DNA from 3 places in the Arthrobacter sp. Ha26 genome. Region 2 is predicted to be linked to each of the others. Evidence: riboswitches for the same ligand, from Rfam matches in the RefSeq annotation. Region 2 holds a riboswitch; each other region holds the start of a gene.
The links. Region 2 has a riboswitch for S-adenosylmethionine ahead of metX (homoserine O-acetyltransferase MetX). Riboswitches for the same ligand answer to the same signal wherever they lie in the genome.
Positions count from the first base shown of each region.

Region 1 (10,233 bases), on a different contig from region 2:
CGTGCCAACACGGTCAGTGGCGACATGAACTTCGACCTGCTGGGGTTCACCCAGGACTTCGGTGCCAATTCCGTCTCCGGTGACCTCACCATCCGGATCCCCCGTGACGTCGGGGTGGATATCGTGGCCAAGTCAGCCAGCGGGGCAGTGGTGATCGGCAACCAGCAGTACCATGTGGCTGCTGGCAAAGTGGAGACAATTGCCGGTCCGGACGCCAAGCTGATGCTGGTCCGGACCAATTCGGTCTCGGGCAAGACCTCCATCCTCCACAGCCCGTCGCCGGAGGAAGCCAACGGCACCACAGGGTCCGCGGAAGAACGGCACTGATGCCCGCCGTCTTCGCCCACGGCGCCTTGCGGCTGTACCTGCTTGCCCTGCTTGAGTCGGGTCCAAAGCACGGGTACGAGCTGATCAAGGCGCTCAAGGAACGGTTCGGGGGCACCTACTCCCCCAGCGCCGGCACCATCTACCCGCGGCTGGGGAAGCTGGAGGAAGAGGGCCTGGTGGCCACGGAGGCCGCAGGGCGCCGCACCAATTACCGGATCACGCCTGCCGGGCTGGCGGAACTCAACCTGCGCCGCGAGGAACTGGCAGCGGTGGAAAAGGAGATCTCCGCGTCCGTCCGCCGGCTGGCAGACAACCTCCGCGAGGATATCCGCAGCAATATGCGTGGTCTTCGGGCAGATCTTGCGGCCACCGCGGAGGCCGCCCGTGCCGGTGCAGCGTCCGCCGCTTTCACAGCCCTCAAAGGCAGCCCGGCCGGGGAGGGCAAGGGGTCGCTCAAGGAGGCCGAGCTTATGCTTCAGGCGTTCCAGGATGACCTCCGCGCCGAACTCCGGCAGCAGGCAGGAAAGCAGCCCCTGAGTCCTGTGGTCCTGGAGACGGTGAGGACGGTCTTGGAGCAGGCCGGAATCGCCATCCGCAACTCGCTCCGCAACTAGGGGATCGGCCGGCAGCCACTGAACCGCAGGTCATGCGGCGGTTGCCGGTTCGCGGGGCGCCACATCATGTGGGAGACTTGAGGGCAGCTCTTTCGAGTACAACAGTAAGGAGGCCAGCTATGAGCAAGCGTGCACGCAAGCGTCGTGACCGTAAGCGTGGCGGCGCGAACCACGGGAAGCGCCCCAACACCTAGGCACATGCCAGGTACAGCGGTTACAGCAAAGGACCCCGGAAGCCGATCGGCTTCCGGGGTCCTTCGTCTTTGGGTGACCTGCAGGCTCCCGCTGTCCAAGGTCCCTGGCCGGGCCAGCAGGCGGCCCGGAGCGTCAGGCACCGCCTAGGCGTCCACCGGACGGATCGAGTGGATCCGGTCCAGGATGGCGTTCTTCAGGTTCTCTGGAGCAGCTTCGGTGCAGGAACGCTTAACCATGTTGCGGATCACGCATTCAAGGTCGTACTGCTCCGAGCACTCCGGGCACTCATCAAGGTGCGTCTTGATTTCCGTGATGTCGTCACGGGTCAGCGCTCCGTCAAGGTACTCGTAGATGCGTTGCATCCTCGTATCGTCGCAGTCGCCCAATCCCTGGCAGTCGCTCATTTCCTGTTCTCCTGTTGTGTGCTTCCTGCCGCGTCCGGTGCATCCGCGGCTGTTTTGAATCCTCGCTCGGCGGCGTATTCCCCGAGCATGTCCCGCAACATTCGCCGGCCGCGGTGGAGCCGGGACATCACTGTTCCGATAGGGGTATTCATGATGTCTGAGATTTCCTTGTAGGCGAACCCTTCAACATCCGCGAAGTACACCGCGAGGCGGAATTCTTCGGGGATGGCCTGAAGGGCGCGCTTGACGTCTGAATCCGGAAGGTGATCCAGCGCCTCAGCCTCAGCGGAGCGCAGCCCGCTGGAGGTGTGTGACTCAGCACGGGCCAACTGCCAGTCTTCTATTGTGTCCGAATTGGACTGAAGCGGTTCGCGCTGCCGTTTGCGGTACAGGTTGATATAGGTGTTCGTCAGAATCCGATACAGCCAGGCCTTGAGGTTGGTTCCCGGCTTGTACTGATGGAACGCCGAAAAGGCCTTGGTGTAGGCCTCCTGGACGAGGTCCTCTGCGTCGGCTGGATTCCGGGCCATCCGCATGGCCGCCGAGTACAGCTGGTCGACGTACTGCATCGCATCGCGTTCGAAACGGACGCGTCGCTCCTCGGTGGACTCGGTGGAAACGTTGACCGCTTCTTCTGCCGATTCCGCAGGCTGCACGGATTCTTCCGTGGGCTCTGACGGCTCGGGCAGGGCATCGGCGGTCTTCTTGGCGTCGTTCTGCGAAGCCTCATACATGGCCGAAACGGCCGGATCCAGGGTGCTCATTGCCTTCAAGTCTACTGTCAGGCTCCGGGCACGCGCCGAACCGTACCCGGGAGGTTCAGCCCCCAACGAGTCCATGGCTACCGGGCCTGCTGCATCGATTCCGTCCAACACCCGCCTCAAGGGCCAACTCCGCTCTGTTGTCCGGTGCTTTGTCTTGTGGGCCCGGCTCTTCAGGCCCAGTTGCCATAACCTGCAGCTTCGGGCAAATATTCCCCAAAAGTGCAAGACTAGAACGGACTCCGCCGCACCAGACGCGGTTCGTCCACCCAGGAGGAAATCCATGTCCTTTGTCCGCACACTCGCACGGCCCATGCTGGCTTCCAGTTTCGTTCTTGCCGGAATGGATAAGCTCAGGAATGCCGACGATACCGCGCAACAGCTCTCGCCCCTGCTGAGCAAGGCCACGGCCGCGCTCCCTTTCCAGACCGACGAGAAGACTCTGGCCCGGATCATCGGCGGCACGCAGGTGGGCGCCGGTGTTCTGTTCGGACTGGGGAAGTTCTCCCGTCTTTCGGCCACCGTGCTGACCGTGGTTTCCCTGCTCAACACATTTGTCGAGTGGCGCAGCGCGGACATCAGCAGCAAGGAGGGCCGCGGAAGCCGCCGTAACCAGCTGCTGAAGAACCTGTCCCTGAGCGGCGGGGCCTTGCTTGCTTCCGTGGACACGGCAGGCAAGCCGGGGCTGGCCTGGCGTGCCGAGCACCTCGCGGCCGACGCCCGGAAGGGCGCGGCGCACCTCGCCGCCGATGCCCGGAAGACCACGAACAAGAAGCTGCACAAGGCCGACAAGGCCGTGCGCCGTGCTGTGGAACAGGCCACGGGGGCATAAGCAGGACATGACCGCACCAGCCGCCGATACCCGGGAAAACTCCGAAGCGTCCCTCCCCCACTGGCCCGCCCCCTTCGCCGCCCGCCCTGTCGATGCCACTGTCACCGTGCCGGGCTCGAAGTCGCTGACCAACCGCTACCTGGTGCTGGCCGCACTTGCCGACGGCCCGTCGCGCCTGCGCGCACCGCTGCATTCAAGGGACTCGGCCCTCATGATCGAGGCGCTCCGCCAGCTGGGCGCCACCATCACCGAGGTGCCGGGTGAGGGAGCCTTCGGGCCGGACCTTGAGGTCCTGCCGCTCACCGCGGATGGAGCACCTTCCGACACGAGGATCGACTGCGGCCTCGCCGGAACGGTGATGCGGTTCGTGCCGCCGCTGGCAGCGCTGCGCAACGGAACCAGCCTGTTCGACGGCGATCCGCACGCCCGGAAGCGGCCCATGGGAACCATTATCGAAGCGCTGAAGGCGCTGGGAGTGAACGTTTCGGCGGATGGTGGCGGCACGCCGTCGTCCTTGCCGTTTCTGGTGGAGGGCTCCGGCGAAGTCCGGGGCGGCCACCTGGTTATTGACGCCAGCGCATCGTCCCAGTTTGTCTCGGCCCTGCTTTTGGTGGGGGCACGGTTCAGTGAGGGGCTGCACCTGGAGCATGTGGGCAAACCGGTGCCGAGCCTGGACCACATCAATATGACTGTTGCCGTACTCCGGGGCGCCGGCGTGGTGGTTGATGACTCAGTCCCGAACCACTGGGTAGTTGCCCCCGGGCCTATCCGCGCGTTCGACCAGCGGATCGAGCAGGACCTGTCCAACGCGGGGCCCTTCCTCGCCGCGGCCCTGGCCTCGGGCGGAACCGTGCGGGTCCCGGGGTGGCCGGACCAGACGCAGCAGGTAGGTGATCTCTGGCGCAGCATCTTGGCCGAGATGGGCGCCGACGTCAACCTGCGTGACGGCGTCCTCACCGTTAAGGGCGGACCGGCGATCAAGGGGGGAACTTTCGCGGATACCAGTGAACTGGCCCCCACGGTCGCGGCCCTCTGCGCCCTGGCCACGGGCCCCTCCCGGCTTACCGGGATCGCCCACCTGCGCGGGCACGAGACGGACCGGCTGGCAGCCCTGGTCACCGAGATCAACCGCCTGGGCGGCGACGTCGAGGAGACCAGTGACGGCCTGGTGATCCGGCCCGCCAGGCTGCACGCCGGCGTCGTCCACAGCTACGCGGACCACCGCATGGCCACCGCCGGAGCCATCCTTGGCCTGGCCGTGGAAGGGGTGCAGGTGGAGGACATCGCCACCACCGCCAAGACCATGCCGGACTTTCCCCGGCTGTGGGCAGACATGCTCGCCCAGACTGGCCCCTCCGATGCCGGAGCGGAAGGTTCAGCCGGTGGCGCGCGGCACTGACTCCTGGGACGAATCGGATGTCCGCATCCGGCCCAGCAAAAAGGGCTCCAGGCCCCGCACCAAGGACCGGCCAAGCCACGATGACGCGGTCACGGGCCGCATCGTTACCGTTGACCGTGGCCGGTACACGGCAGTGGTGGGTGAAGACTCGGGCTACGAGCGCGTTGTTATTGCCGCACGCGCCCGCGAACTGCGCCGCAACCCGGTAGTGGCCGGCGACTTTGTTTCGCTCGTGGGTGACGTTTCCGGCGACCCCCACACCCTGGCCCGTCTGGTGAAAATCCAGGACCGTAAAACCCTCTTGCGGCGCAGCGCCGACGATACAGATCCTGTGGAACGGGCAGTGGTGGCCAACGCCGACCAGCTTGTGATCGTTGTGGCTGCAGCGAACCCCGAGCCGCGCACCGGCTTCATCGACCGCGCCCTGGTGGCTGCCTACGACGCCCGGATCGAACCGATCCTGCTGGTCACCAAGGCGGACGTCAAGGATCCCGCGGAACTGTTGGCCAACTACGAGCACCTGGACTTCCCTGTCATCATCAGCCGGACGGCGGATTCTGCGGCTTCAGGCATCGATGCCCGCTCAGACGATGGTCTGTCGGCACGCCTGGACAGCACAGCCGTGGCGGAGCTGCGGGGCTACCTGGACGGAAAGGTCACCGTGATGCTCGGGCATTCCGGTGTGGGGAAATCCACCATGGTGAACGCGCTGACAGGGGCCGAGCGTGCCACCGGCGGCGTCAACGCCGTGACCGGACGCGGCCGCCACACGTCATCGTCCGCCCTGGCGCTTCGATTGTCCGATGCACCTCCGGGCAGCTGGATCATCGATACCCCGGGCATCCGCTCCTTCGGCCTGGCCCACGTGGACCCGGACCGGATCCTGCGCTCCTTCCCGGACCTCTTCCCGGGCATCGAGGACTGCGAACGGGGCTGCAAACATACCGCCACTGCGGTGAATTGCGGCCTGGACGCCTGGGTGGCGGGCGGCCATGCCGGAGCCACCGGGGAAGCGCGGCTGGCATCCCTCCGCCGGCTCCTCGGCACCGATCCCCGCATGGAGGCCCAGGAGACCAAGGAGCTTGGCAGCGTCAACTGACAACGCCGATCTCCCAGCAGAACCGCGAGCAGACGGTAGTTTGGAACCATGATCCAACCCGCTTCAAGCTACAACGATGACCTGCGCCTGGCCCATGTCCTGGCCGACTCCGTGGATGACCAGACCATGAGCCGCTTCAAGGCCCTGGACCTCCAGGTGGAGACCAAGCCGGACCTGACGCCGGTCACCGACGCGGACAAGGCCGCCGAAGAAGCCATCCGCGGCCAGCTTTCCCGTTCCCGGCCACGCGACGCCGTGCTCGGCGAGGAGTTCGGCAGCACCGGGCACGGGTCGCGCCGCTGGATCATCGATCCCATTGACGGCACCAAGAACTTTGTCCGCGGCGTCCCGGTCTGGGCCACCCTGATTGCGCTCGTGGATGAAGGCGAGCCGGTAGTGGGTGTGGTCAGCGCCCCTGCCCTGGGCAAGCGCTGGTGGGCCGCCAAGGGCATGGGCGCCTACATGGGCCGTTCCCTCGCTGCGGCCACGCGGCTGCGGGTATCCAACGTGGCCAAGCTCTCCGACGCCTCACTGTCCTACTCCAGCCTCAGCGGCTGGAAAGAGCGCGGCAACCTTGACAACTTCCTGGGGCTCACCGAGGATGTGTGGCGGACCCGGGCCTACGGCGATTTCTGGTCCTACTGCATGGTGGCAGAGGGCTCAGTGGACATCGCGTGCGAACCTGAGCTGAACCTTTACGACATGGCCGCACTGGTGCCCATCGTGGTGGAAGCCGGCGGACGCTTCACCTCCCTGGAAGGGGAAGACGGACCCTTCGGCGGTAACGCGCTGGCCACTAACTCCATCCTGCACTCCGAGGTACTCCGCCGGTTGAACCCGGACCTGGACGACCTCCTCTGAAGCAACAGCACCGAAGAATCAGCGGCGGGCGGCTCCTCAAGGAGGCGCCCGCCGTCGGTTCTTCGGGAAAAAGGCCCGCTTTTCACCCGCCCGTAACAATCCGCTTAACATTCCTGCCGGCTTCAAACCTTCCTGCCCCATGTCCTACGCTCTTAAGCAGGTCACGAGTGCCAGCGCGAAACCCCGGTTTGCTGGCCGGCAACCCTCCAACCGCGGTGGGGTGCCCCGGGTGACGACCAGGCCGGTCCGGAAGGGATACGGCAAGCGCGGATTCCCGGTAGCGGGAGTCCTTTCCAAAGTGAGGTCTTTCGTGACGACTGCCACCGTCTCCCCCAACGCCACTACCGCGCCCGGCACTCCCGTGCCTGAAGCAGCCCGGCCCGGGACCATCTTTGATGCCCGCCGTGCCGCCGCCGGCCGTCCGCTGTCCGCCGTCACCGGCGCTGAGATCCAGGCGCCGCTGATCCAGGGCGGCCACATCCGCTACGCCAACCTCGACTATGGCGCCTCCGCTCCGGCCCTGTCGGTGGTCTCGGCATACCTGAACGAGATCCTGCCGTTTTACGCCAGCGTCCACCGCGGCGCCGGTTACGCGTCCCAGATCAGCACCTCCGTCTACGAAAACGCGCGGAATATCGTCCGGGAGTTTGTGGGCGGACGCCGGGACGACTCCGTGATCTTCACGCGGAACACCACCGACTCGCTCAACCTGCTGGCCGGCTGCCTGCCCGTCACGGAGGGCCGGCCGGACGGGGATGTCCTCTACCTGGACATCGAGCACCACGCCAACCTGCTGCCTTGGCAGGGTGTCCCGCACCGCAGCATCGTTGCTGCGGACACCATCAAAGGCACCATCGACGCCGTCCGTGCAGAGCTGGCGCAGGGCGGCGTAAGCCTGCTCGCCGTCACCGGCGCGTCGAACGTCACGGGCGAGATCCTTCCCATCCGCGCCCTGGCCGCTTTGGCCCACGAGCACGGCGCACGGATTGTGGTTGACGCCGCCCAGCTGGCACCGCACCGCCGGATCGACATAGCCACGGACGACGTCGACTACCTCGCCTTCTCCGGCCACAAGCTCTACGCGCCCTTCGGTGCCGGCGTGCTGGTGGGCCGCTCCGACTGGCTCGATGCCGGAACGCCGCACCTCGCCGGCGGCGGCGCCGTCAAGGAAGCAAGGCTCGACGGCGTCAGCTGGGCCACCGGGCCGGCCCGCCATGAGGGCGGGTCACCCAACGTGCTGGGCGCGGCGACGCTGGCCCGTGCCACGCAGGTGATCGCCGGGCTGGACCAGGAGCAGTGGCACGCCCACGAATCGGCCATCCGTTCCTTCCTGGTGGAAGGCCTGCAGCAGATCGACGGCGTCACGGTGCACCAGATCTTCAAGGACACCAACCCGGATACAGACACTATCGGCGTGGTCAACTTCTCGGTGGAAGGCTACGACGCCGGGCTGGTGGCAGCCTATTTGTCCGCCGAACACGGCGTTGGGCTGCGCGACGGCCGCTTCTGCGCCCACCCGCTGTTAAAGCGCCTGGGTTTGCCGTCCGGATCGCTGCGCGCCAGCTTCGGCGTCGGCTCCCGCCTGGAGGACGCAGAGCGTCTCCTTGCCGGCATCACGGCGCTGCGCAACAACGGGCTGGGCTGGGACTACGTGGTGGACGCCGGGCGCTGGGTTCCTGCAAACGACACTCGGACCTACCCGCATTGGGCTCCCAACACCCCGGGAACCGCCGGGGCTGCTCCCTGCATTGACGATTAGGCACTTGCGGTAAATTCGAAGGATACCCAAGGGCAACAATCGAAGGAGGCCACACGTGGTACGGGGTGGCCCCAGGCTTGACCACGGACGGCGGCGGGAACTCGGCCAGAGCTTCCAGGACGGCGGCCGGCACTACCAGGAAGTCCGCCCGGGCTACCCTGAAGAATCGGCGCAGTGGCTGGTTCCCGCCGGAGCCCGGGATGCCTTGGACGCCGGCGCCGGCACCGGAAAATTCACCGAACTCCTGCTTGGCATGGGACTCTCCGTCACGGCAGTGGACCCCTCCGCGGACATGCTCGAACAGCTGCGGGCGCACTACCCCGCTGCCACGGCCGTCCAGGCCACGGCAGAGGAGACCGGCCTGCCCGAGGCCACCTTCGACGTCGTCAGCGTTGCCCAGGCCTGGCACTGGTGCGACGCGTTGGAAGCAAGCCGCGAGCTGGCGCGCGTCCTGCGTCCGCAGGGAACACTGGGACTCATCTGGAACCAGCTGGACACCTCGGTTCCGTGGGTTCACCGGCTGTCCCGGATCATGCACGCCGGAGATGTCTACAAGCCGGATTTCCGTCCCCACGTGGGGCCGGAATTCCGTGATCTTGAGGGCCACGTGACGCATTGGCAAGACCGGGTCACCACCACCGATCTGGTGGAGCTGACGAAGTCGCGGAGCTATTACCTGCGGGCGGGCGAAACCACCCGCGCGAAGGTGCTGGCCAACCTGGACTGGTATCTGCACGAGCACCTGGGCCATAGCCTGGATGAAGAGCTCGAACTCCCCTATCTCACGCTCACGTGGCGGGCCATCAAAGCGTAACGGCGGGCGGTCAACGGGTAGGCTAGGTACTGTGAAGACCAGCGCGCCCTCCTCCTCCATCGAGGATTACGTCAAGGTCATCTACTCATTCACTGAATGGCAGGACAAGCCCATCACGTCCTCCCAGCTGGCCCAGCGCCTGGGCGTGGCCAATTCCTCGGTGTCCGAAATGGTCCGGAAGCTCAAGGACCAGGGCCTGGTGGACCATAAGCCCTACAGCGCTATCACTCTTACGGACCAGGGCGTCCGGCTGGCACTGTCCATGGTGCGCCGCCACCGCCTGATCGAGACCTACCTTGTCCAGCAGCTGGGCTACAGCTGGGACGAGGTCCACGACGAAGCTGAACTGCTGGAGCACGCTGTTTCCGACACGTTCATTGAACGCGTCGCAGCCAAACTCGGAGACCCGCAGCGCGACCCCCATGGCGACCCGATCCCCACAGCCGAGGGCACAGTCATGATGCCCCGCGCCCACCTGCTCGGGGAACTGGACCAGGGGCACACCGGCAGGATCACCCGGATCAGCGACGAAAACCCGGACCTGCTCCGCTACCTTTCCGCCGAGGAGATAGACCTCGACGCCGAAGTGGAGGTGGTGGGCCGCAAGCCGTTCGGTGGTGCCCTGGTGGTGCGGATCCGGAACTCGGGCAGGACCAGGGATTACGATTTGGCCGATGAAATCACGTCTGCCCTGTGGGTGCACAGCGACCATCCCCACCCGGGCTGCCTGCTCGGGGAGAGCTGAATGACGCCTGCCGGCAGACCGGCGGTCCGCGCCTGGGTCGCTGTTGCCATCGGAGGCCTGCTCGGTACTGAACTGCGGTACGGGCTGGGGCTCGCGTTCCCGGATGTACCGGGCTCCGTACCGTGGGCAACCCTGTGGATCAACATGGGTGGAAGCTTTGTGCTGGCGTTGCTGACTACGGTGTGGATGGCCCGGCCCCACACGGCGTTCTGGCTCCGTGCAGGTCTGGGACCCGGCGTCCTGGGATCGTTCACCACGTTCTCCGCGGTGGTGTTCGCGGCGGACCAGCTGGCGCGCGCCGGCTCGCACTTCATCTGGGTCGCCTACCTGGTGCTGTCGGTATTGCTGGGCCTCGCCGCCGCCGGTGCAGGGTGGCGCTCCGGGAAGGTAGTGGCAGGCCGGTTGAACGGACGCGATACCAGG
Region 1 covers NZ_JBNHGX010000011.1:16,006-26,238, forward strand. Annotated here, with positions in the region: gene AC5RVY_RS18725 (DUF4097 family beta strand repeat-containing protein) at 1-327, shown strand, start outside; gene AC5RVY_RS18730 (PadR family transcriptional regulator) at 327-941, shown strand; gene AC5RVY_RS18735 (50S ribosomal protein bL37) at 1,061-1,135, shown strand; gene rsrA (mycothiol system anti-sigma-R factor) at 1,280-1,540, opposite strand; gene AC5RVY_RS18745 (sigma-70 family RNA polymerase sigma factor) at 1,537-2,379, opposite strand; gene AC5RVY_RS18750 (DoxX family protein) at 2,585-3,133, shown strand; gene aroA (3-phosphoshikimate 1-carboxyvinyltransferase) at 3,141-4,532, shown strand; gene rsgA (ribosome small subunit-dependent GTPase A) at 4,516-5,631, shown strand; gene hisN (histidinol-phosphatase) at 5,680-6,492, shown strand; SAM riboswitch class IV at 6,652-6,765, shown strand; gene AC5RVY_RS18770 (aminotransferase class V-fold PLP-dependent enzyme) at 6,854-8,251, shown strand; gene AC5RVY_RS18775 (class I SAM-dependent methyltransferase) at 8,307-9,065, shown strand; gene AC5RVY_RS18780 (metal-dependent transcriptional regulator) at 9,097-9,810, shown strand; gene AC5RVY_RS18785 (fluoride efflux transporter FluC) at 9,811-10,233, shown strand, end outside.
Region 1: another riboswitch for S-adenosylmethionine. It lies ahead of AC5RVY_RS18770 (aminotransferase class V-fold PLP-dependent enzyme); the one in region 2 lies ahead of metX (homoserine O-acetyltransferase MetX).

Region 2 (10,233 bases):
GGGCGGCAACCACCTTCCCCGGGAAGACCTGGCAGCGAGGCTCCGCGACGCGGGGTTCGCTGCGAAGGGCCTGGAGCTTGCCTACCTGATCATGCACGCGGAAATCAGCAGTGTCCTGGTGAGCGGAACTCCGGTGCGGACTGCGGGTGGTGCCCTGAAGCAGACCTATGCCCTTTTTGACGAGCGGGTCCCCGTCGGACGGGAGCCTGCACCCGGCCGGGCTGAAGCGTTGGCCGAACTGGCCCTCCGATATTTCACCAGCCGCGGCCCGGCCACGGTTAAGGACTGTGCCGACTGGTCCGGGCTGACCATGACGGACGTCCGGAAGGGCGTGCAACTCGCGCTGGAGGCACATGCCGAAGCCTTGGCCGAAACGGTGATTGACGGCGTCGTGTTCTATTACGGGGCGGGAAATCATCACACCGTGGAAGGGGGCCCCGGCTTCGGAGGTCCTCCGGAATCCCGGCCGCACATCGACCTGGTCCAGTGCTACGACGAGTACGTGATGGGTTATTCCGCCACGCGGCATTACCTGGGCGGCGCCGCCCCGGTCTTCCCGTTCCGGGGCGAGCCCATGCATGTGGTGCTGCTGGACGGGCGGATGGCCGGCTCGTGGCGGCACACCTTAGCTCCTGGCCGGTGTGAACTCGATATCCGCCTCTCCCCTGGTGCTGCTCCCGGCTCTCCGCTGGCAGCGGCCCTGCAGGAAGCCGTGGACCGGTACGGCGCCTTCGTAGGACTCCCCACCGTTCACGTGCAGCCCGGGCTTAAGCTGGAAGGACACCAATGAGAGGCACGGCACCGTGAGCAATTTGTTTTTCTGGATCATCATTTTGTCGTTCCTGATCCCGATGGCCATGCGGATGTACCGGAAGTCCGTTGCCCGCAGGAACCACGAGCAGAGCTTTTCGGGCCGCTACCCGGACCAGTTTCCGGGCGGCGGGATGTACCCCGGATCGAACGGGCCGCAGAGCAAGCAGCCCCGGGACGGATTCACCCAGCAGGACTACTTCGGCGGCGGCTTCCGCGGGCTTGACCGGCCACAGCCCCTCCCGGGCGAACCCCTCCCGCCGGTTCTGCCGGTCCCGCCGATGGACCAGCAGTTCCCGCCCTACGGACAGCAGGGTTACGGGCAGCCGGGGCAGCAGGGGTACGGCCAGCCGGGGCAGCAGGTGCCCGGCCAGGGCGAAGAACCCCCGCACCAGCCCACTGCCCCAGCAAGTCCCCCGCCGCCGTCGGCTCCGCAGGGCTACCGCGCACGCAAGCTCGCGGAACTGGACGCGCAGTACAGCAACGGCGAGCTCTCCATGGAGGACTACATGACCCGCCGCAGCGAAATCATGAACGGCTGAGCCGCCTCAGTCCACCTGCGGAAAGCCAAGGTCGATGACGGACGTCGCCGGGTCCGGCCACCTGGTGGTCACCACCTTGCCTCGGGTGTAGAACCGGATGCTGTCCGGGCCGTACATGTGCGTGTCGCCGAACAGGGAGTTCTTCCAGCCGCCGAAGGAGAAGGTGCCCACCGGTACCGGAATGGGCACGTTGACGCCCACCATGCCTGCCTCGACGTCGAACTCGAACTGCCGGGCGGCGCCGCCGTCGCGGGTGAAGATGGCAACGCCGTTGCCGAACTCGTTGTCGTTGACCAGCCGGACTGCATCGCCGTACGTATCAACCCGGACCACGGACAGGACGGGGCCGAAGATTTCGTCGTCGTACACTTTCATGCCCGGCTTGACGTGGTCCACCAGGCTGACTCCGATGAAAAACCCGTTTGAATCGAACTGCTGTGAGCGTCCGTCAACAACCACCGTGGCGCCCTCGTTTTCGGCGCCGGCCACATAGGAGGCCACCCTGTCGCGGTGTTCGGCGGTGATCAGCGGGCCCATCTGGGATGCCGGGTCGGTTCCCGGACCGATCTCCAGGGTGGCCATCCGGCTCTGGATCGCTGTCACAAGATCGTCGGCGATATTGCCGACGGCGACGAGCACGCTGACCGCCATGCAGCGCTCACCGGCCGAGCCGTAGGCTGCCGAGATGGCGGCATCCGCGGCCATGTCCAGGTCCGCGTCCGGCAGGACCACCATGTGGTTCTTGGCCCCGCCCAGGGCCTGGACCCGCTTGCCGTGGTCCGCCGCGCGCTTGTAGATCGACTGCGCGATGGGTGTTGACCCCACGAAGCTGACGGCCTTGACGTCCGGGTGTTCGAGCAGGACGTCCACCGCCTCCTTGTCGCCCTGGACCACGTTCAGCACGCCGGCGGGCAGTCCTGCTTCCGCGAAGACTTCCGCGATGAACACGGCGGAGGACGGGTCCTTTTCGCTGGGCTTCAGGAGCACGGTGTTGCCGCAGGCCAGCGCGCTGCCGATCATCCAGAGCGGCACCATGGCCGGGAAGTTGAACGGGGTGATGCAGGCAACAACGCCTACAGGCTGCCGGACAGAGTGGACGTCGACGCCGCTGGAAACCTGCTCGGAGCGCTCCCCCTTCAGCATGTGGGACAGCCCCGTGGCGAACTCGATGTTCTCAAGTCCGCGGGAGATTTCCCCTTCGGCGTCGGACAGTACCTTGCCGTGCTCGCTGGTGAGGATCGCTGCCAGTTCGGGCTTGCGCTGGGTGAGGATTTCGCGGACGCGGAAGAAGATGTTGGTCCGCTTCGCCAGACTCGTTGCCCGCCAGGCCGGAAGTGCGGCGCTGGCGGCGGCAATGGCTTCCTCGACGCGGGCCGCGGAAGCCAGCGCCACCTGCTTCTCCTGCTCTCCGGTAGCGGGGTTGAAGACGGGACCAAAGCGCTCTGCGTCCGTGACGCGGGTGCCGTTGATGTAATGCGGAATGGTTTGCATGGAAGTCTCTTTTCTACTGTGCTGAATCGAGGGAACCGTCGGCGAGCTTGATGATCATGGAGCAGTCCTTGCCGGACTCGCCCGCGTCAATGAGGCGCTGGTAGAGCTGCTGGACGTGCCTGCCGATTTCAAGCGGGGTGCCGGTGTCCTCGGCAGCGCTGATGGCCAGCCCAATGTCCTTGTTCGCCAGCTCGGCGGTAAAGGTGGGCGCAAAGTCATTGTTGGATGCGGCGGTGGGAACCACGCCGGGAACCGGGTACCAGGTCCGCAGTGCCCAGCTGTCCCCGGAGGACACGGACGCAATGTCCCAGAACACCTTCTTGTCGAGCCCCAGCCGGTCGGCCAGCACGGCACCTTCAGCGGTGGAGGCCAGGTTGATCAGGAGCATCAGGTTGTTGCAGATCTTGGCCGCCTGGCCCGTGGTCGCTCCACCGGTCGGGATGACGTTTGCGGCCATCGGCTCGATGTAACGCGTGGCATCGGCCACGGCGCCCGCTTCACCACCGACCATAAACGTCAGCGTTCCTGCTTTGGCGCCGCTCATGCCACCCGAAACCGGGGCGTCGACGAAGCGGAAGCCGGCGGCAGCAGCGGCGTCGTGCAACTCCTTCGCGGCGGCAATATCGATGGTGGAGGAATCAACCAGGAGCGTGCCCGTATCCGCATTCGCCAACACCCCGTCCGCGCCCAGGTAGACGGCCTTGGCGTGCTCGCCCTTTGGAACCATGGTGAAGACGACGTCGGCGCCAGCCACTGCCTCGGCGATGCTTCCCACCGGCTTCACCCCTCCGGCTTCCGCAGCGGCGAGGGCGGCGGGGTTGAGGTCGAATCCGCGGACGTCGTGACCGGCTTTTGCGAGGTTTCCCGACATGGACCCGCCCATGTTTCCCAAACCGATCCAACCGACTACTGCCATGGCATAAGCTCCTTTGCTTTGTCTCCGGCGCTAGGCGGCCGGAAGCTCTGTGTCCACCATCACACCCTGCTACAGTGCAAACAAGGGGAAAAACTACAGACGGTATGTGCACTGATGCACACGACGGAAAGGCACCGGATGGCGCGGCTTCCGAGTCCGGACGACTTGCTGATTTTGCTGACCGTGGCCCGGCTGGGACGCTTCAACGCCGTTGCCGAAGCGATGGGCACCACGCACACCACTATTTCGCGCCGGATCCTCGCCCTCGACAAGCAACTGGGCGGCCGCACGCTGGAGCGCAGTCCGCACGGCTGGGAATTGACGGAGCTGGGGGCCTCAGCTGTCGCCGCCGCGGAAACGATCGAGGAAACGCTCGGGTCACTGGCCGCTGTCACTGGCCAGGACCGGGATGCACTGTCCGGCATGGTGCGCATCAGCACCTCCGATGGTTTTGGTGCGGAGTTCGTGACGCCGGCGCTGGTGCGCCTCCAGCAGCGCCACCCGATGCTGAATGTGGAGATGCTCAGTGCCACGCGCAAGGTCAGCCAGAACCGCTCCGGCGTGGACCTGGAGGTGGTGGTGGGCCGTACGGATGTCAGCAACGCGCAGGCCATCTTCCTGACAAACTACTTTCTCCGGCTCTACGCGAGCCCCGACTACGCCGGCAGGCAGGGCTTGCCGGAAACGCCCGACGGCGTGGGGCAGCACAGCTTCGTCTCTTACGTCGAGTCGGCACTTCAGGTTGCCGAACTGGGCCACCGGTCCTCGCAACTGCCGATGCCGAAGTCCAGCTTCCAGGCAACGAGCATCTTCGCCCAGGTCGAGGCGGTGCGCCGCGGCGCCGGCATCGGGCTGCTGCCGAACTTTATGGTGGCATTGGATCCGGAGTTCGTTCCGGTGCTTCCGGACGCGTTCCAGCGCCAGGTGCCCATCTGGGCGGTGGCCCGGCCTGAATCGCTCCGCTCGGCCCGGGTGCGGGCCGTGATCGCTGCGCTGAAGGAAGAAGTGGCGGAACGCCAGGACCTGCTGTCTGCCTAGGCTCCGGGCATCCTGCTTCGCCGTCAGGCCTGGAAGAGACGCCTCACCACCCGCCCCGCGGCGAGGGCGTCGAGGCCTTCGTTGATCTCATCAAGCGGCCGGGTATCGGTGTGCAGCAGCTCAACGGGAAGCCGGCCCCCGCGCCAGTACTCCAGGTACAGGGGAATGTCCCGGCCCGGAACAGCGTCGCCCATGTACGAGCCCAGCAGCCGCTTGCCCGCCCCCGCGAACTGGAGCGCGGGCACTGTCAGTTCAGCCGTGGGGTGCGGCAGTCCGACCGAAACCACGGCCCCGCCGCGCGTTACGTGTTCCAGGCATGACGCGATAACCCGGGCTGAACCCACAGCTTCGATGGCGGTGTCCACGCCGTCGCCGGCAGCCTCTCGGATCAGTCGGGAAGCGTCGTCCGGGGTGCCCACGGCGGTTGCCCCGCACTTCAGCGCCAGCCCGTGCTTACCGGCGTTTGGATCAATGGCGATCACGGAGGAGGCGCCGGCGAGCGCCGCGGCCATCACGGCCGAAAGCCCCACGGCGCCCAGTCCGAAGACAGCTACAGACTGGCCGGGCTGGACGGCTGCCGTGTTGAGGACAGCTCCCATCCCGGTGAGCACGGCGCAACCGAACATTGCCGCAACAGTGTCCGGGACGTCGTCGTCAATCACCACCACTGATTCCCGGGCCACCACCGCGTAGTCGGCGAACGCCGAGACCCCCAGGTGGTGGTTGATCCTCTCCCCCGCGGGCGTCCTCAGCAGGGCCTCACCGTGCAGGAGGTCCCCCGACCCGTTAACTTCCGCCGCACGGTGGCACAGCGCCGGGCGGCCCGCCAGGCAGGCACGGCAGCCACTACAGCTGGGGACGAAAACCAGGACCACGTGGTCCCCGGGGGAAACATCAGTGACGCCTTCACCCACTGCGGCAACCCGTCCCACCGCCTCATGACCCAGCGCCATAGGAAGGGGCCGGACGCGGGAGCCATCCACCACTGACAGGTCCGAGTGGCACAGGCTCGAGTAGGTGATGGTGATTCCCAACTCCCCGGCGCGGGGTTCCGGCCGGTCCAGCTCCTCGACCCTCAGGGCGCGCGCTTCGGTGTAACTCGTTCCGGACGGGACGGTGGAGTAGAGGACGGCTGCCTTCATGGGAAATCCTGACTTCTTCTCGGAGGGTACGGGACGCCCAACTGCCCGGGCCTGCTTGATTGCGGGTCCGGGCAGCTGGCGTGCTGGGTGATTCTTGTGCTGCCGTTGCCTATTTCTTGGCGGCTGCGAGCAGGTCGGCGGTGCCCTGCGCGTCGGCTGCGTCCACATCCCGCAGGGAGATGCCGCGGGTCTCCCGGAGGAAGAACACCGCGATTGCGGTGACGATGCAGGCGGCCAGCAGGTACAGCGCTACCGGGAGGGAGGACTTGAAGCTGCTGAGGAGCGCCGTGGCGATGATCGGTGCCAACGATCCGGCCACGATGGAGGTCACCTGGTAGCCGAGTGAAACGCCCGAGTACCGCATCCGCGTTGGGAACATTTCGGCCATGATGGACGGCTGGCCTGCGTACATCAGCGCGTGGAACAGCAGGCCGATGGTGATGGCGGCGAGGATGACGACGTCGTTGCCGGTGTCCATCATGGGGAAAGCGAAGAAGCCCCAGGTTCCGCCGAGGATGGCACCTGCCATGTAGACCGGCCGCCGGCCGAACGCGTCCGACATCTTGCCCACCAGGGGTACGGCGCAGAAGTGGACGAAGTGTGCCACGAGCAGCAGCAGGAGGATGCGGGAGGTGTCGGTCTGGACGATGACCTTCAGGTAGGTGATGGAGAACGTCACCACGAGGTAGTACAGGATGTTCTCGGCGAAGCGCAGACCCATGGCGGTAAAGACTCCGCGGGGGTAGCGGCGGAAGACTTCGCCCACACCGTAGCCCTTCTTCTCTACGGTGACCTCCTTGCGGGCTTCGATGAAGATCGGGGCATCCTGGACCTTGGTGCGGATGTAGTAGCCAACGATCACGATCACGGCTGAGAGCCAGAAGGCGACGCGCCAGCCCCAGCCGAGGAATGCTTCCTGCGAAAGCGTGGCCGAGAGGGTGAACAGCACGCCGGTGGCCAGGAGGTTGCCCATCGGCACCGCTGACTGCGGCCAGCTGGACCAGAACCCGCGGGACTTGTTGGGACTGTGCTCGGCAACCAGCAGCACGGCGCCACCCCACTCGCCGCCGACGGCGAAGCCCTGCACGAAGCGCAGGAACACCAGGAGCGCCGGGGCCCAGTAGCCGATCTGGGCGAAGGAGGGCAGGCACCCCATAAGGAAGGTGGAGACACCCACCAGGATGATGCTGAGCTGCAGCAACTGCTTGCGGCCGAACTTGTCCCCGAAGTGGCCGAAGACGATGCCGCCGATGGGGCGGGCCACGAAGCCAACCGCATAGGTGACGAATGCGGCGATGATGCCATCCAGTTCGGTGCCTGAATTGGGGAAGAACATTTTGCCGAACACCAGGGTGGCGGCCGAGGCATAGAGGAAGAACTCGTACCACTCAACAACTGTGCCGGCCATGGAGGCCGTGACGACTTTCTTTAGGCCTGAGGCCTTGACGTCGGTTTCCTCTGGCCGCCGTGCGGCGGAGCTTTCCGTACTCATGTGAACTCCTTCGGCGTCGTCTTCGACACCACGGGGACAGGCAATGGCGGATGCCCGTGATTTTGGTCACGAAACCGCCGGGTCCCAACGAGTATGGTCTGCCTGTACGCCCAGCTCAACGCCGAATCCTGCAGAGGCTATCTGCATTAATGCACATGCGAGTATTCGAGACCCGCGGCTAAGACGAAAGGTGCTCCCGGAGCTGGCTGCCCAGCTGGCCGATTTCAGTGAGGAAGCCATCGTGCCCGATGGGTGCCTCGATGAGGTGGACGTCCACGTCGCCAGGCAGGGCCCGGGCCAGTTCCAATGATTGGGACGGGAAGTAAAGCCGGTCCGAATCCACGGCCGCCACGAAGAAGCTGGCATTGGAACGGGCGAGGGTCTGCTCGAGGGGTCCGCGTCCGCGGCAGATGTCATGGCTCATCAGCGCTTCGGTGATGGCGATGTAGCTGTTGGCGTCGAAGCGCTGGACCAGCTTGGTGCCCTGGTGGTCCAAATAGCTTTCCACCTGGTAGCGTCCGCGGTCCGCGAGCTGCCCGCCCTGGAGGGGCGATTCGGCGGCCTGGGGCTCGCGGCCGAAGCGTCCGTCCAGCTCCATGGGCGAACGGTACGTGATGTGGGCGATCCGCCGTGCCAGGGCAAGGCCATCTTCCGGGGGCCGGCCGCCGTAGTAGTCACCGCCGTTGAAGTTGGCGTCCTGGCGGATGGCGAGCGTTTGCGCCTGGGCGAAGGCGATCTGCTCGGCGGTGCTCGCTGCACCCACCGAGATCACCGCGCAGCGCTGCACCCGCTCCGGATACGTCACAGCCCATTCCAGCGCGCGTGCCCCGCCCATGGACCCGCCCAGCACGGCAAACCAGCTGCTGATACCCAACTGATCTGCAAGGAGGGCCTCCGCCACGGTGCTGTCGCGGAGGGTCACCAGCGGAAAACGGGAACCCCAGGGCTTGCCGTCCGGCGCGGGCGACGACGGCCCGGTGGAGCCGTAACAACCGCCCACGATGTTGATGGACACAACGAAGAATTTGTTGGTATCCACGGGTGCGCCAGGTCCTGCGAGCTGTTCCCACCAGCCCGGCTCATCCGTGTCCCCCCGGGTCACATGCGTGCTGCCCGTGAGCGCGTGCTCGATCAGGACGGCATTGCTGCCGTCCTCATTGAGTGTGCCCCAGGTTTCGTAGGCAAGGGTGATATCCGGCAGGTAGCCGCCTGCCTCGAGCTTCAGTCCCCCGATGGAGGCATAGCGGACAATTCCGTGCTCGGGAACGGTGGTACGGGTAACGGTAACCGTCATGGCAAGACCTCTTCTACGCGCTTGCCCGCCGTCGTCTGACCGGCAGGCCAGGTCTTCACCCGGGGCACCCCGCCGCGAAAGGAGGGTTGCCGGCCAGCAAGCCGGGGCTGTCACTGGCACTCATGACCTGCATCGAGTGTACGAAACAGCCCCGGCCTGCCGCCAAGAGTGTGACTGGTTATGACTTCCCCGGCTTGCCGCCTTTGGTGGGCCCGTGGATCAGGCGCCGCTTGCCTCCTTGGCCGCCCTGAAGCCGGCTTCGAGGTCGGCGAGGATGTCATCGATGTGCTCGATCCCTACCGAAAGCCGCACCAGGCCGGGGTTGACGCCGGCAATCACCTGCTGCTCCGGCGAGAGCTGGCTGTGGGTGGTCGACGCCGGATGGATCACCAGGGAACGGACGTCGCCGATGTTTGCCACGTGGGAGTGCAGCTCCAGGGCGTCCACGAAGCGCTTGCCGGCCTCCGCGCCGCCGGCAAGGGTGAACGACACAATCGCGCCCGTACCCTTGGGGCCGTATTTGCGGCCACGCTCGTACCAGGGGCTGGAGGGCAGACCCGCGTAGGCGACGGATTCGACGTCGTCCCTTGCCTCCAGCCAGCGCGCAACTTCGGTGGCATTAGCGACGTGCCGTTCCACGCGCAGGCTCAGGGTCTCCAGGCCCTGGGCGATCAGGAAGGCATTGAAGGGCGACACCGCAGAGCCCAGGTCGCGCAGCAGCTGAACGCGTGCCTTGAGGATGTACGACAGGTTTGCGCCCAACGCTCCATCGGCGCCCAGGTCCCGGGCGTAGACGAGGCCGTTATAGGTGGGGTCCGGGGTATTGAAGCCCGGGAACTTCTCCGGGTCCTTGCCGAAGTCGAATTTTCCGGAGTCGACGATCACGCCGGCTATGGCGGAACCGTGTCCGCCCAAGTACTTGGTGGCTGAGTGCACCACGATGTCCGCGCCCCACTCCAGCGGCCGGATGAGGTACGGGGTGGACAAGGTGTTGTCCACGATCAGGGGCACGCCGGCCTCATGGGCTACCTTCGACACGCCTTCGATGTCCAGGACGTCCTGCCGCGGGTTGGACACCACTTCGCCGAAGAAGAGCTTGGTGTTGGGCTGGACGGCCTCACGCCACTGGTCAAGGTTGTCCGGATCCGCCACAAAGGTCGCTGTGATGCCGAACTTCTTCAAGGTATGGGCGAAGAGGTTGTACGTGCCGCCGTAGAGGCTGGGGCTGGCCACAATGTGGTCGCCCGCCTCTGCGATGTTCAGGATGGCAAAGGTCTCGGCGGCCTGCCCGGAGCTCAGGAGCAGCGCCCCCAGGCCGCCTTCGAGGCTGGCGATACGCTGCTCTACGGCCTCCTGGGTGGGATTGCCGATCCTGGTGTAAATGGGCGCCAGCTCGGCCAGTGCGAACCGGTTGGCAGCGCTCTCAGCGGTGGGGAAGACGAAGGAAGTCGTCTGGTAAATGGGAAGGGCGCGGGCGCCGGTAGCGCTGTCCGGCTCCTGTCCTGCAT
Region 2 covers NZ_JBNHGX010000004.1:253,518-263,750, reverse strand. Annotated here, with positions in the region: gene AC5RVY_RS11885 (winged helix DNA-binding domain-containing protein) at 1-790, shown strand, start outside; gene AC5RVY_RS11880 (hypothetical protein) at 804-1,352, shown strand; gene AC5RVY_RS11875 (CoA-acylating methylmalonate-semialdehyde dehydrogenase) at 1,359-2,843, opposite strand; gene mmsB (3-hydroxyisobutyrate dehydrogenase) at 2,857-3,759, opposite strand; gene AC5RVY_RS11865 (LysR family transcriptional regulator) at 3,898-4,797, shown strand; gene AC5RVY_RS11860 (zinc-binding dehydrogenase) at 4,821-5,939, opposite strand; gene AC5RVY_RS11855 (MFS transporter) at 6,049-7,431, opposite strand; gene metX (homoserine O-acetyltransferase MetX) at 7,610-8,725, opposite strand; SAM riboswitch class IV at 8,738-8,853, opposite strand; gene AC5RVY_RS11845 (bifunctional o-acetylhomoserine/o-acetylserine sulfhydrylase) at 8,945-10,233, opposite strand, start outside.

Region 3 (10,233 bases), on a different contig from region 2:
TGCTGGAGCTGCCGACAGGTCCGACGATCTGGCTCCATTGCGAGCCGGTTGAATAGATTCCCACACCAGCGGCCTTGATGCTCCGGAACAAGTCCGTCATGCCTTCCAGGACAGCTCGGTTGGCGACTTTGTCCGAGGTGGACCAGCTGTTGCCGGTTTCCACGTCCAGCCACCACACGTACTGTGACGGGTTGCTGATACCGCGGATATAAGCGTCGTCATAGGCCTTGGCGTAGCCGTACATGTAGGCGCAGGCCTTACCGTAGTCCCTTTCCTTGCAGGAGCCGTAGGGGTTGTGGACGGGGGTGCCGACGGGATACTCGTCACTGCTGGGCCACCATGAGCCGGCGCTGCCCGGATTGGCCGTGTTGACGTAAAGGGAGACCTTTGGTTGTGGAGTGCCGCCGGACGAGGTTGCAGCCCACTTCAGCTGTTCAGCGAGGCAGGGGTTAGTGGTGTTGGCGAGGCCGTTGTTGACCCCCACGATGCCGAATGCCTGTCCCGTCGGCAGGTCCTTGCCGCACTGCGGCCAGGAGATGTCATTGCCAAGCAGGGACTGCGTGCCCTCTCCCGGTGACGGGGCTGCGGAAGCCGGCCAGGCAGGTATCAGTAGCAGGGCCGCCAGCAGCAAAGCAGCCAGTCGGGCTGCGGGCCGGGTGTCTCGGAACGGACGCATGGGGGCCTCCATCGTCTTTGAAGAGAAGCTCAGACCAGTTTCCTCCCCAACAGAGAAGCGGGTCAAGATAATGAGAAAACGGGTTCTTCTATCGCACGTAATGGGTAAACGCTCTCCGTTTTCCCGGCGTTCGGGCAGCATGGCGAGCTGATAACTCATTTATGATATATTTTGTGCATGACGCAGGAGACCACGGAACACGTTGCCGCTATGCTTCGGGATGCCCGGAGCGAGAAGGGCTGGACCCAGGGCCAGCTGGCCGCTGAGCTTGGCACCAGCCAAAGTGCCATTGCCCGGATGGAGCAGGGCAAGCAGAACCTGAGCCTCAAGATGATCCAGCGCCTCGAGACTATTTTTGGCCGAAGCATCGTCAATGTGGGTAAACCCCAGATGACCCACCTGCGCGTGGAGGGCGGGCGGACCCTGTCCGGTGCAGTGGACGTCAACAGCAGCAAGAACGCCGGCGTGGCGCTGCTGTGCGCCAGCCTCATCAACCGCGGCACCACCGTTCTTCGCCGTCTTGCCCGCATCGAGGAAGTCAACCGCATTGTCGAGGTGCTTACCAGCATCGGTGTGGATTGCACGTGGCTCAACGACACTGACCTCCAGCTCCGCAGGCCCGATGTCCTGGACCTTGGCGCCATGGACGTGGAGGCTGCCCGCCGCACCCGCAGCGTCATCATGCTGCTGGGGCCACTGCTCGATGAGTCCGCGGAATACCGCCTGCCGTACGCCGGCGGTTGCGACCTGGGCACCCGAACTGTCGAACCGCACATGCAGGCGCTGCGCCAGTTCGGTCTCAGTGTGGAAGCAACCCAAGGCTTCTACACCGTGCAGGCGCCCACTGCCGATACCCGCGCCCGGTCCTTTGTACTGACCGAGCGCGGCGATACTGTCACTGAAAACGCCATCATGGCAGCGGCGCACCGCGAGGGAACCACCGTGATCCGCAATGCCAGCCCCAATTACATGGTTCAGGATCTGTGCTTCTACCTGCAGATGCTCGGAGTAAGCATTGAGGGCGTGGGCACCACCACGTTGAAGATCACCGGCCGCCCCGTGATCAACGCCGAGATCGAGTACTTCCCTTCCGAGGACCCCATCGAGGCCATGAGCCTCATCACCGCGGGTATCGTCACCAATTCAGAGGTGACCATCCGCCGCGTGCCCATCGAGTTCATGGAGATCGAACTCGCCACGCTCGAGCAGATGGGCCAGCAGCTGGAGATATCCGGCGAGTACATGGCCCGCAACGGCCAGACCCGGCTGGTGGACGTAACCACCAAACCGTCCGAGCTGAGCGCGCCTGAGGACAAGATCCACCCCATGCCGTTCCCCGGCCTGAACATCGATAACCTGCCGTTTTTTGCGGTGATCGCCGCAAACGCGAGCGGGCAAACCATGATCCACGACTGGGTGTACGAGAACCGTGCCATCTATCTCACGGAGCTCAACCGGTTAGGGGCACAGGTGCAACTGCTGGACCCCCACCGAATCTACGTCAACGGCCCCACCAAATGGCGTGCTGCAGAAGTTGGCTGCCCGCCGGCTCTCCGCCCAGCCGCCTGCCTGTTGCTGGCCATGCTGGCAGCGAGGGGAGTATCCGAGCTGCGGAACATTTACGTCATCGAGCGCGGTTACGAGGACCTGGCTGAGCGGCTGAACACTATTGGGGCCAAGGTGGAGTACTTCCAGGACTGACCATTAACGCTTCGTCATGAAGTGCCGATGGCCCTCAAAAGTCCCTGCCCTGTCGCAGAATGTGAGTATGCGTACATTCGGCGTGGAGGAAGAACTCCTGATCGTTGATCCGGAGAGCGGTGAACCGTTGGCCCTGGCTGATGCGCTGCTGGCCGGACGGCGGATGGCGGCCGATGATTCTCCGGCCGACCCTCATGCTCCGGAAAATGAAGACAAAACCGTTTTCGACGACGATGAGATGGGCCTGAGTGCTGAACTCAAGCTGGAGCAGATTGAGACGCAGACGCGGCCGTGCCTGGACTACCAGGAGTTGCTGGAGCAGATCCGGGCCGGGCGGGCGCTGGCGGACAGGGCTGCCAGGAAAAACGATGCGCGGGTGGCGGCGCTGGCCACCTCGCCTTTGGGTTTGTCTAGCCACACCACTCCTGATCCCCGTTATGCTAGGATGCTGGAGCGGTTCGGCCTCACCGCCCAGGAGCAACTGACCTGCGGCTTCCACGTCCACACCTATATCGAGTCGCACGACGAAGGCGTGGCGGTGCTGGACCGGATCCGCGACAAGCTCGCCGTCCTGACGGCCCTCAGTGCCAATTCACCCTTCTGGAACGGCTTGCAGACCGGCTTCGAGAGCTACCGTACGCAGGCGTGGAACCGGTGGCCAACTGCCGGTCCTTCCGGAATCTACGGGAACTACTCCGCTTACCGGCGGGTGGTTGCCCGGCTCCTGGATAGCGGTGTAATGCTCGATGAAGGGATGCTTTACTTCGACGCGCGGCTGTCGCGGAACCATCCCACCGTTGAGGTCAGGGTGGCAGACGTCTGCCTTCGGGGCGAGGATGCGGCGCTTATTGCCGTATTGGTGCGGGCGCTTGTGGAGACTGCGAGCCGCGAGTGGAACGACGGCGTGGAACCGGCTCCGGTGCCTACCGTCCTCTTGCGTATGGCTTCCTGGCAGGCGAGCAGTGCTGGACTTGGCGGGGAACTGCTCGACTTTGGGACTTTCCGGCCGGCACGTGCAGCAGACGTGGTGCGCAGCCTGGTGGATTACCTCGCCCCGGTGCTTGAGGAGCAAGGCGAACTTGCCTTGGCCCGGCAAGGGGTGGAGGACATTATTGCGCGTGGAACAGGGGCAGCCGAACAGCGGATTGTCCGGGACAGGGCCCTGGCAGCTTCAGAACCTGACGACCTCGGTTTCGGCGCTGTGGTCCGGCACGCTGTGGACGTCACCATGAGGGGCTCACTGGATCTTTCCAAAGTCGATGGCGCTCCCGAACTGCTGCGGGTCAGGCAGTCTTAGTTGCTGTCCTCACGGCAGGCCCCATGGCAGCCCCAACGGGAGACCTCAGGGCACCCAAAAGGATTCGCTCAGCCAGAGGGGCCAGCCCGGAAAAGGGTCTTCGGGCAGTTTCGGTGGGTGGGCGTAGAAGTCGGCCCAGATGGGATCGTCGGGCGCATAGTCGTACGGATTTTCCAGGTTGTCCTCGACTGGTTCTTCAAAGGGCGGGTCAACGTTGGGGAAGTCTAATCCGGGTGCTTCGGTTGTGGGTGGATCCTGCGCAGGCGTGAGGAATCCGGCTGTGTCGGTTGCACCAGTCAGGAGTCCGGGTGGCCATTGTGGTGGTTCCCGGTCGGGTTGTTCGGCTTTGTAGTGGCGGCCGGTGGGTGAGGTCCAGCCGGGTGGCTCGTTTTGGGTGGCTGGGGCGGGTGTCCAGCGGCTGTTGTGTTTGAGGCGGTGGTGTTTGGGGCAGAGTTGGGCGAGGTTGCTGATGCCGGTGGTTCCGCCGTGCTGCCAGGCTGTGAGGTGGTCGGTGTCGTTGTCCGGGGATGGGTTGTTGCAGCCGGGGAAGGTGCATTTGCCGTCCCTGAGGTGCAGGGCTTTTTTCATGGCTGTGGTGAGGCGGTAGTTGGTGCGGCCGATTTCCAGTGGTGCCCCGTCCCGGGGATCAACGAGTACCCGGTAGAACGAGCTCGCCCCGTCGGTGACGAGTTTGCGGGCCATCGAGGCCGGGATCGGGCCAAACCCGTCGAGGGTGGCGGGTTCGTCGGTGAGGCCGAGCAGTGCGAAGACCGGGACGGTGACGAGCACGTCGGCCCTGGGTGCCGAGACTTTCCCGGTTGTTGGGATTTCTCCTGCCGCGGTGTCCTGCCTTGAGGTGGCCCCTTCTGCAGAATCCCCGTCACGGATGTCCTCTGCGGGGGCGCCCGCCCTGCCGGCTGCAGCGGGGGCGCCGAGCAGGAGGCTGGCGGCGATGTCGGGCCGGAGTTGTGTCATTGTCCGGGGTTCGTCGGGGCCTTGAAGGCCGCGGGCGAGGGCCGTGGTGCGGTTCCAGATGGCCGAGGCCTGGCCGGCGGGGAGGTAGAGCGAGACCCAGGCCATGCCGTCGCGGTCCGGGGTGCATTCCATCCGCCGGTCCGCGGCGCTTTTGGTGTGGCGTTTTTCGAGGGATTCGGGGTGGTGGCGTTCACGCCAGCTACGGACTCGGCACCGGAACCGGGAGGGTATCAGTTCACCCGCGGCGGCTCCGCGGGCCGGGTTCGGGTTCAGAATATGGGCGGCCAGGGCGGCTGCGCCGGTGGGGTCGAGGTTGTCTGTTTCGTCGGCGATGATCCTGGCGTGCATCCAGGAGATGGCGCCAGTGGATAACGCGTCGAAAGCTTGGGGGAGGGCGGTGAGTTGTCGGGATTGGGTGACGAGTGCTCCGGCGGCGGCGGCGCTGATGGTCAGGACCCCGGCGATTTCCTCGACCGCGGACATCTCGGCGTAGGTCCGTTCGTGCACGGGCGCGTCAGGCGGGGTCATCGCGTGCTGAATTTCGATCGCCTCGGCGGCGTCCCGGGCTTTCACCGCGGCCAGCTGGGCCTCCAACCGAGACACTACCGACATCCGTTCCAGCCGGATCTCATACTGGCGCTGCAGCACATCCACACCAGCACCTGCAGTGGCGCCGTCACTCAGGGCGGCATCTTCGAGGAAGAGCGCATCGAGGCCCGCGACGGAGGCATAAATACCCTCCATCGCCGCTGCCGTGCCCGTCCCGTGTCCCATACAAACATCATCCAACCGGGGTCTGACATTTTCCGGGGCGATGTCCGGGTCCGTAGAACTGACTGTGGCGTCAGCCGAAGGCGGCGTGCCATACTCGGCGCGTGACGGCGTCGTATTCCTTCAAAGCTGAACTATCGCTCTATCCCGGGGAGGCTGGCTGGCATTTCGTGACCCTGCCGGCAGAGGTTGCGGACGAACTTCGCGTTCTCACGGCAGGGGCCAGCAAGGCGTTCGGCTCCATCAAAGTCTCCGCCGAGGTGGAGGGACACTCCGGGCAGACATCGCTCTTCCGGGACAAGAAGAGCGGCTCATACCTGCTGCCCGTTAAGAAGGACATCAGGGACAAAGCGCACCTCAGTGAAGGCGACGAAGTAGAGGTCCACCTCGCCATCCCTGACGTGTAGTAGGCAAAAAGCTAAATCTGCTTGAGAGCCTGTTCCAGGTCGCTAATGAGGTCGTCCACGTCCTCCAGCCCAACGGAAAGCCGGACAACTCCGTCGCTCAGGCCGATCGCAGCCCTGCCCTCGGGTCCCATCGCCCGGTGGGTGGTGGTGGCCGGGTGGGTGATGAGCGACTTGGCATCGCCGAGGTTGTTGGAGATATCGATGATCCGCAAGGCGTCGAGCAGCGCAAACGCGGCCTCCTTGCCGGAACCGCCGCCGGAGGGGGCAAGTTCCAGCGTGAGAACAGTTCCGCCGGCACTCATCTGCTTCGCGGCCAGTTCGTACTGTGGGTGCGACTTCAGCAGAGGGTACTTCACCCAGCTCACGGCAGGCTGCTGCTCCAGCCACTCGGCGATCCGCAGGGCGGAGGCGGAGGAGTGGTTGACGCGCAGCGCCATGGTCTCCAGGCCCTTGGTGAGGACCCAGGCGTTGAACGCGGACAGCGACGGGCCGGTGTGGCGCATCAGCTGCTTTACTGGCCCCTCGATAAAGTCCTTGGTGCCCAGGATGGCGCCGCCCAGGACCCGGCCCTGGCCGTCGATGTGCTTGGTGCCGGAGTAGACAATGACGTCGGCGCCCAGTTGGCCGCAGCGCTGCAGCAGGGGAGTCGCAAAGACGTTGTCGACGACGACGGTGGCACCTGCCGCGTGCGCCAGTTCGCTGACCGCGGCAATGTCCACAATTTCCTGCATGGGGTTGGACGGCGATTCGAAGAAAACAGCGGTGGTTGGCTGGGACAGGGCATCGCGCCACTGGTCCAGGTCAGGGCCATCCACGAATACCGTCTCTACGCCCCACCGCGGCAGGATTTCGTTCAGGATCACAAAGCAGGAGCCGAACAGGGAGCGGGCGGCAACCACGCGGTCACCGGCAGCAAGCAAGGCTCCCAGAGCGGTGAAAACGGCGGACATGCCGGACGCCGTTGCAAAGCACGCCTCGGTCCCCTCGAGGAGGCGGAGCCGCTCCTGGAAGGTGGCAACGGAGGGGTTGCCGTAACGGGAATAGACGAACCGTTCGTCCTCGCCGGTGAAGGCCCGCTCGGCGGCGGCAGCGGATTCGTACACGAAGCCCGAGTTCAGGAACACGGCCTCGCTGGTTTCCTGGAAGTTGGTGCGGTCCAGCCCGCCGCGGACGGCCTGGGTATCAGGGCTCCAGCCCGCTGCGTCTTCGTTGAAGGTCACTTAGTTCTTTCCGAGGTTGGTGGGCAGGCCGCGGTTTTTCCAGCCGTTCACGGTGCGTTCGCCGTAGCGGTCCGGCTCACCTTCAAAGCCCTCCAGGACGTTATAGGAGGTGAAACCGGCCTGTGTGGCGGCGATGGCGGCAGCGATGGACCGCTGGCCGGAGCGGCACAGGAAAATCAGTTCAGTGGAGGAGTCCTCCGGCGCCTGCTGGCTCAGGTCCTTGAGGAAATCCGGGTTGGGGATGCCCCCGGGAAAGGTCCACTGGATGAACAGCGGATCGTTCTCCGTGGCCTTGGTGTCCGGGATGCCAATGTGGGCCCATTCGCCCTCCGTGCGCACGTCCACCAAGATGGCGCCCTGTTCAAGCTTTTCCCATGCTTCCTGCGGGGTGAGGTCTCCTGCGTAGCTCATGCGTGGCCCTCGCCGTCGAATTCGAGGTCCTCGGAGGCCGCTTCCAGGTTGTCCACGGCGGTGGCAACGGCGGCATCGGCGGACGCGATTGCTGCCGGCAGTATCACGGCCTGGGCCACGATGACGCTGCTGCCGTTGAACGTTGCTGCTGGGCTGCCGTGCAGCACATAGCCCTCCGCCAGGGCTGCGGAGATCCGCTCGCAAAATGCACGGTCGTCCGGGCCGCTGATGAGGCGGTAGGACAACTTTTCTTCAGGGGCAGGTGCGTCAGACACGACGGATCTCCTTCTCTCACGCTTGCAGCTCGAATCGGTCGATATGCCGAGTATTCACCTGAGGCACCCCGCCGCGGAAGGAGGGTTGCCGACCGGCCAGTCAGGGCTTGGCGCCGGTACTCATTACTCCCCAAAAACGTAACACTTGGCGCCCGGGGCCGCACCGCCGCCGTCGTCATGTTCCGTAACCGAAGCGCCCGCAAGGCGCCTGAAGCATTCGGGGGCGGTTCCTGGAAGATTTGGAGTCGTACGACGGCGGGGGCCGCCTTGGGTGCGGAAACGGGGGTGTCCCATGCGGCGGTATTCCGGCGGATAGAGTTCTATCGGGGCGTCGCCCCCTGGTCAGAGGAGAGTTTATGGGGGTCCCTATCAGCACGCCAACAGCTGCCTCGCTTCACTGCCGGGCAGGGGAGCTCCGCCCGCTTCATCCCTGGGGTCGGTACCGCTCCCGCGCATCCTTTGCCCGCACCGGTGCTGCCCTCATAGCCGCAATGATGATTACCGTCCTGGCAGTCATACTGCCCGCCGGTTCGGCGCAGGCGGCAAGGAGCTTTCCTGAGGACGGCAAGCCGCTGCTGGGGGCAGTCCTGGAATGGGGCGAGGACACCGCCGCCGGTTTCGCTGACCGGCTCGGAGCGTCCCCTGCCCTTTTTGGACATGACATTGCCATCCCTTTCCGCGGCTCGGAGGAGAATGACATCCGGGGATTCCTGGAGCAGGCATCCCGGCAGGGAGCCCACGCGATGCTCACCGTGAACCCGACGGTGCCGCTAAACCAGGTCACTGATCAAACTGCCGCCTCATTCGCCGGGGAGGTGGAGCGGCTGACGGTGAATTTCAAGGGCCAAGTACTGATCAGGTTTGCCCCCGACATGAATGCCAGTTGGGTGGAGTGGGGGCAGCAACCTGACGCCTACCGCGCCGCGTTCCAGACGGTGACTGCAGCCTTCCGGGAGGCCGGCACTGGAGGACGCACGGAGATGGTGTGGGAACCATACCTGGGCAAGGATTACCCGTTCGACCGGAACCGGAACGCACCCGCCCCCGGAAGTGACGGGTTCGCCCTGCTCGATACCAACGGTGACGGCGCCTGGAACACCTTTGATGCGGCGTATGCCCCCTACTATCCAGGGGACGACGCCGTGGATTGGGTGGGCCTGACCGCCGTCCACGACGACACAGGCGGCGGCGGCCCCGTCAACAGCGTGCCCCGGCCGAACGAACTCCAGGAGATGCTCACCGTTTCCGGCGGGGAAAACTTCTATGGGGCATATGCAGCGGGGAAGGACAAGCCGTTCCTGCTGGAGACCTCCGCGTTCTACAGCCCCGCTTCCGGAGGTGCTTCTGATGTGGACCTCAAGGTGGGCTGGTGGGACCAGGTCATTGATGATGCCACGTCTGCGGACTTCGCCAAGACGGCGGCTGTGGTCTGGGATGAGCGGACAAGCACCAGGGACACCGGTGTGGCAAGCATCGACTGGCTGCTCACCGGAAACCCTGTGGTCGCCGACGCTGCGCGGGGCCGGCTCGAGGCCTCGCCCGTTGTCACAGGTCCTGCCACCGACGTCAGCGCCGGCAGTGGGTACATGCCCGCGAATACCCTCGCGGGGGCAGCTGCCTGGACGGTGGGCGCAGCGCTGGTCATCGTCCTGATTGCGCTGTGGCAGGTACCGCGACGGGTCAACGCCGCAACAGCGTGGAGCTACGCGGATCCCTCAATGAGGGATTCCCGGGTGGATTTGCTGCGCGGGTTGGCCATCGTATTTGTGGTGGTGAACCACCTGGGGATGACCTCACTGTTCCAGCTGGTTACCCAGGAGGCGGTAGGTTTCGTCTCCGGGGCCGAGCTCTTTGTCCTCTTCTCGGGCCTGGTAGTGGGCATGGTTTACGGGCCCAAGGTCAGCGAGGACTTCGGGACCGTGGTAGACCTGACTGCACGCCGCGCGGGCAAGCTCTACGTGGTGGCGCTCGTGGTGCTCATCAGCGTCTTCCTGGTGTCCCTGCTGCCCATATTCCAGACTGATGCGCTCACCACCTTCGTCGACCAGCGAACCGGCGGCACAGGCCAGAACGGCGCCGGCCGCGCCTACGACCTCTACGCCGGGATGGACGCGCTTTTCCAGTTCCCTGTACCGCCGCAGGTCCTTCCGGCCATCCTGCTGTTGCAGTTCGGCCCGTGGCAGTTCAATGTGATGGGCCTGTACGTGGTGCTGCTGCTTGTCAGCCCGCTGATCCTGGCTGCGCTTAACCGGGGCAGGGCCATATGGGTACTCGCCGCCAGCCTGGCCGTTTACGCAACGGGCGCCGTGACGCGGTTCCGGGTCCTTCCCTCACAGTTTGAGGACGCATTCCCGCTGCTCGTGTGGCAGGTGCTGTTCGTCATCGGCATGGTGGCTGGGTTCCACCGGCAGCGCATCATTTCCTGGCTTGCGGACCACATGTGGATCGTCGCCGTCTGCACAGCGGCCGCGTTCGCCTTCGCATTCCTGTCCTGGGGCAA
Region 3 covers NZ_JBNHGX010000001.1:1,076,982-1,087,214, reverse strand. Annotated here, with positions in the region: gene AC5RVY_RS05185 (glycoside hydrolase family 25 domain-containing protein) at 1-676, opposite strand, end outside; gene AC5RVY_RS05180 (UDP-N-acetylglucosamine 1-carboxyvinyltransferase) at 854-2,377, shown strand; gene AC5RVY_RS05175 (glutamate--cysteine ligase 2) at 2,445-3,674, shown strand; gene AC5RVY_RS05170 (HNH endonuclease signature motif containing protein) at 3,720-5,423, opposite strand; gene AC5RVY_RS05165 (DUF1905 domain-containing protein) at 5,525-5,827, shown strand; gene AC5RVY_RS05160 (O-succinylhomoserine sulfhydrylase) at 5,839-7,047, opposite strand; gene AC5RVY_RS05155 (rhodanese-like domain-containing protein) at 7,048-7,458, opposite strand; gene AC5RVY_RS05150 (DUF1737 domain-containing protein) at 7,455-7,733, opposite strand; SAM riboswitch class IV at 7,747-7,861, opposite strand; gene opgC (OpgC domain-containing protein) at 8,225-10,233, shown strand, end outside.
Region 3: another riboswitch for S-adenosylmethionine. It lies ahead of AC5RVY_RS05150 (DUF1737 domain-containing protein); the one in region 2 lies ahead of metX (homoserine O-acetyltransferase MetX).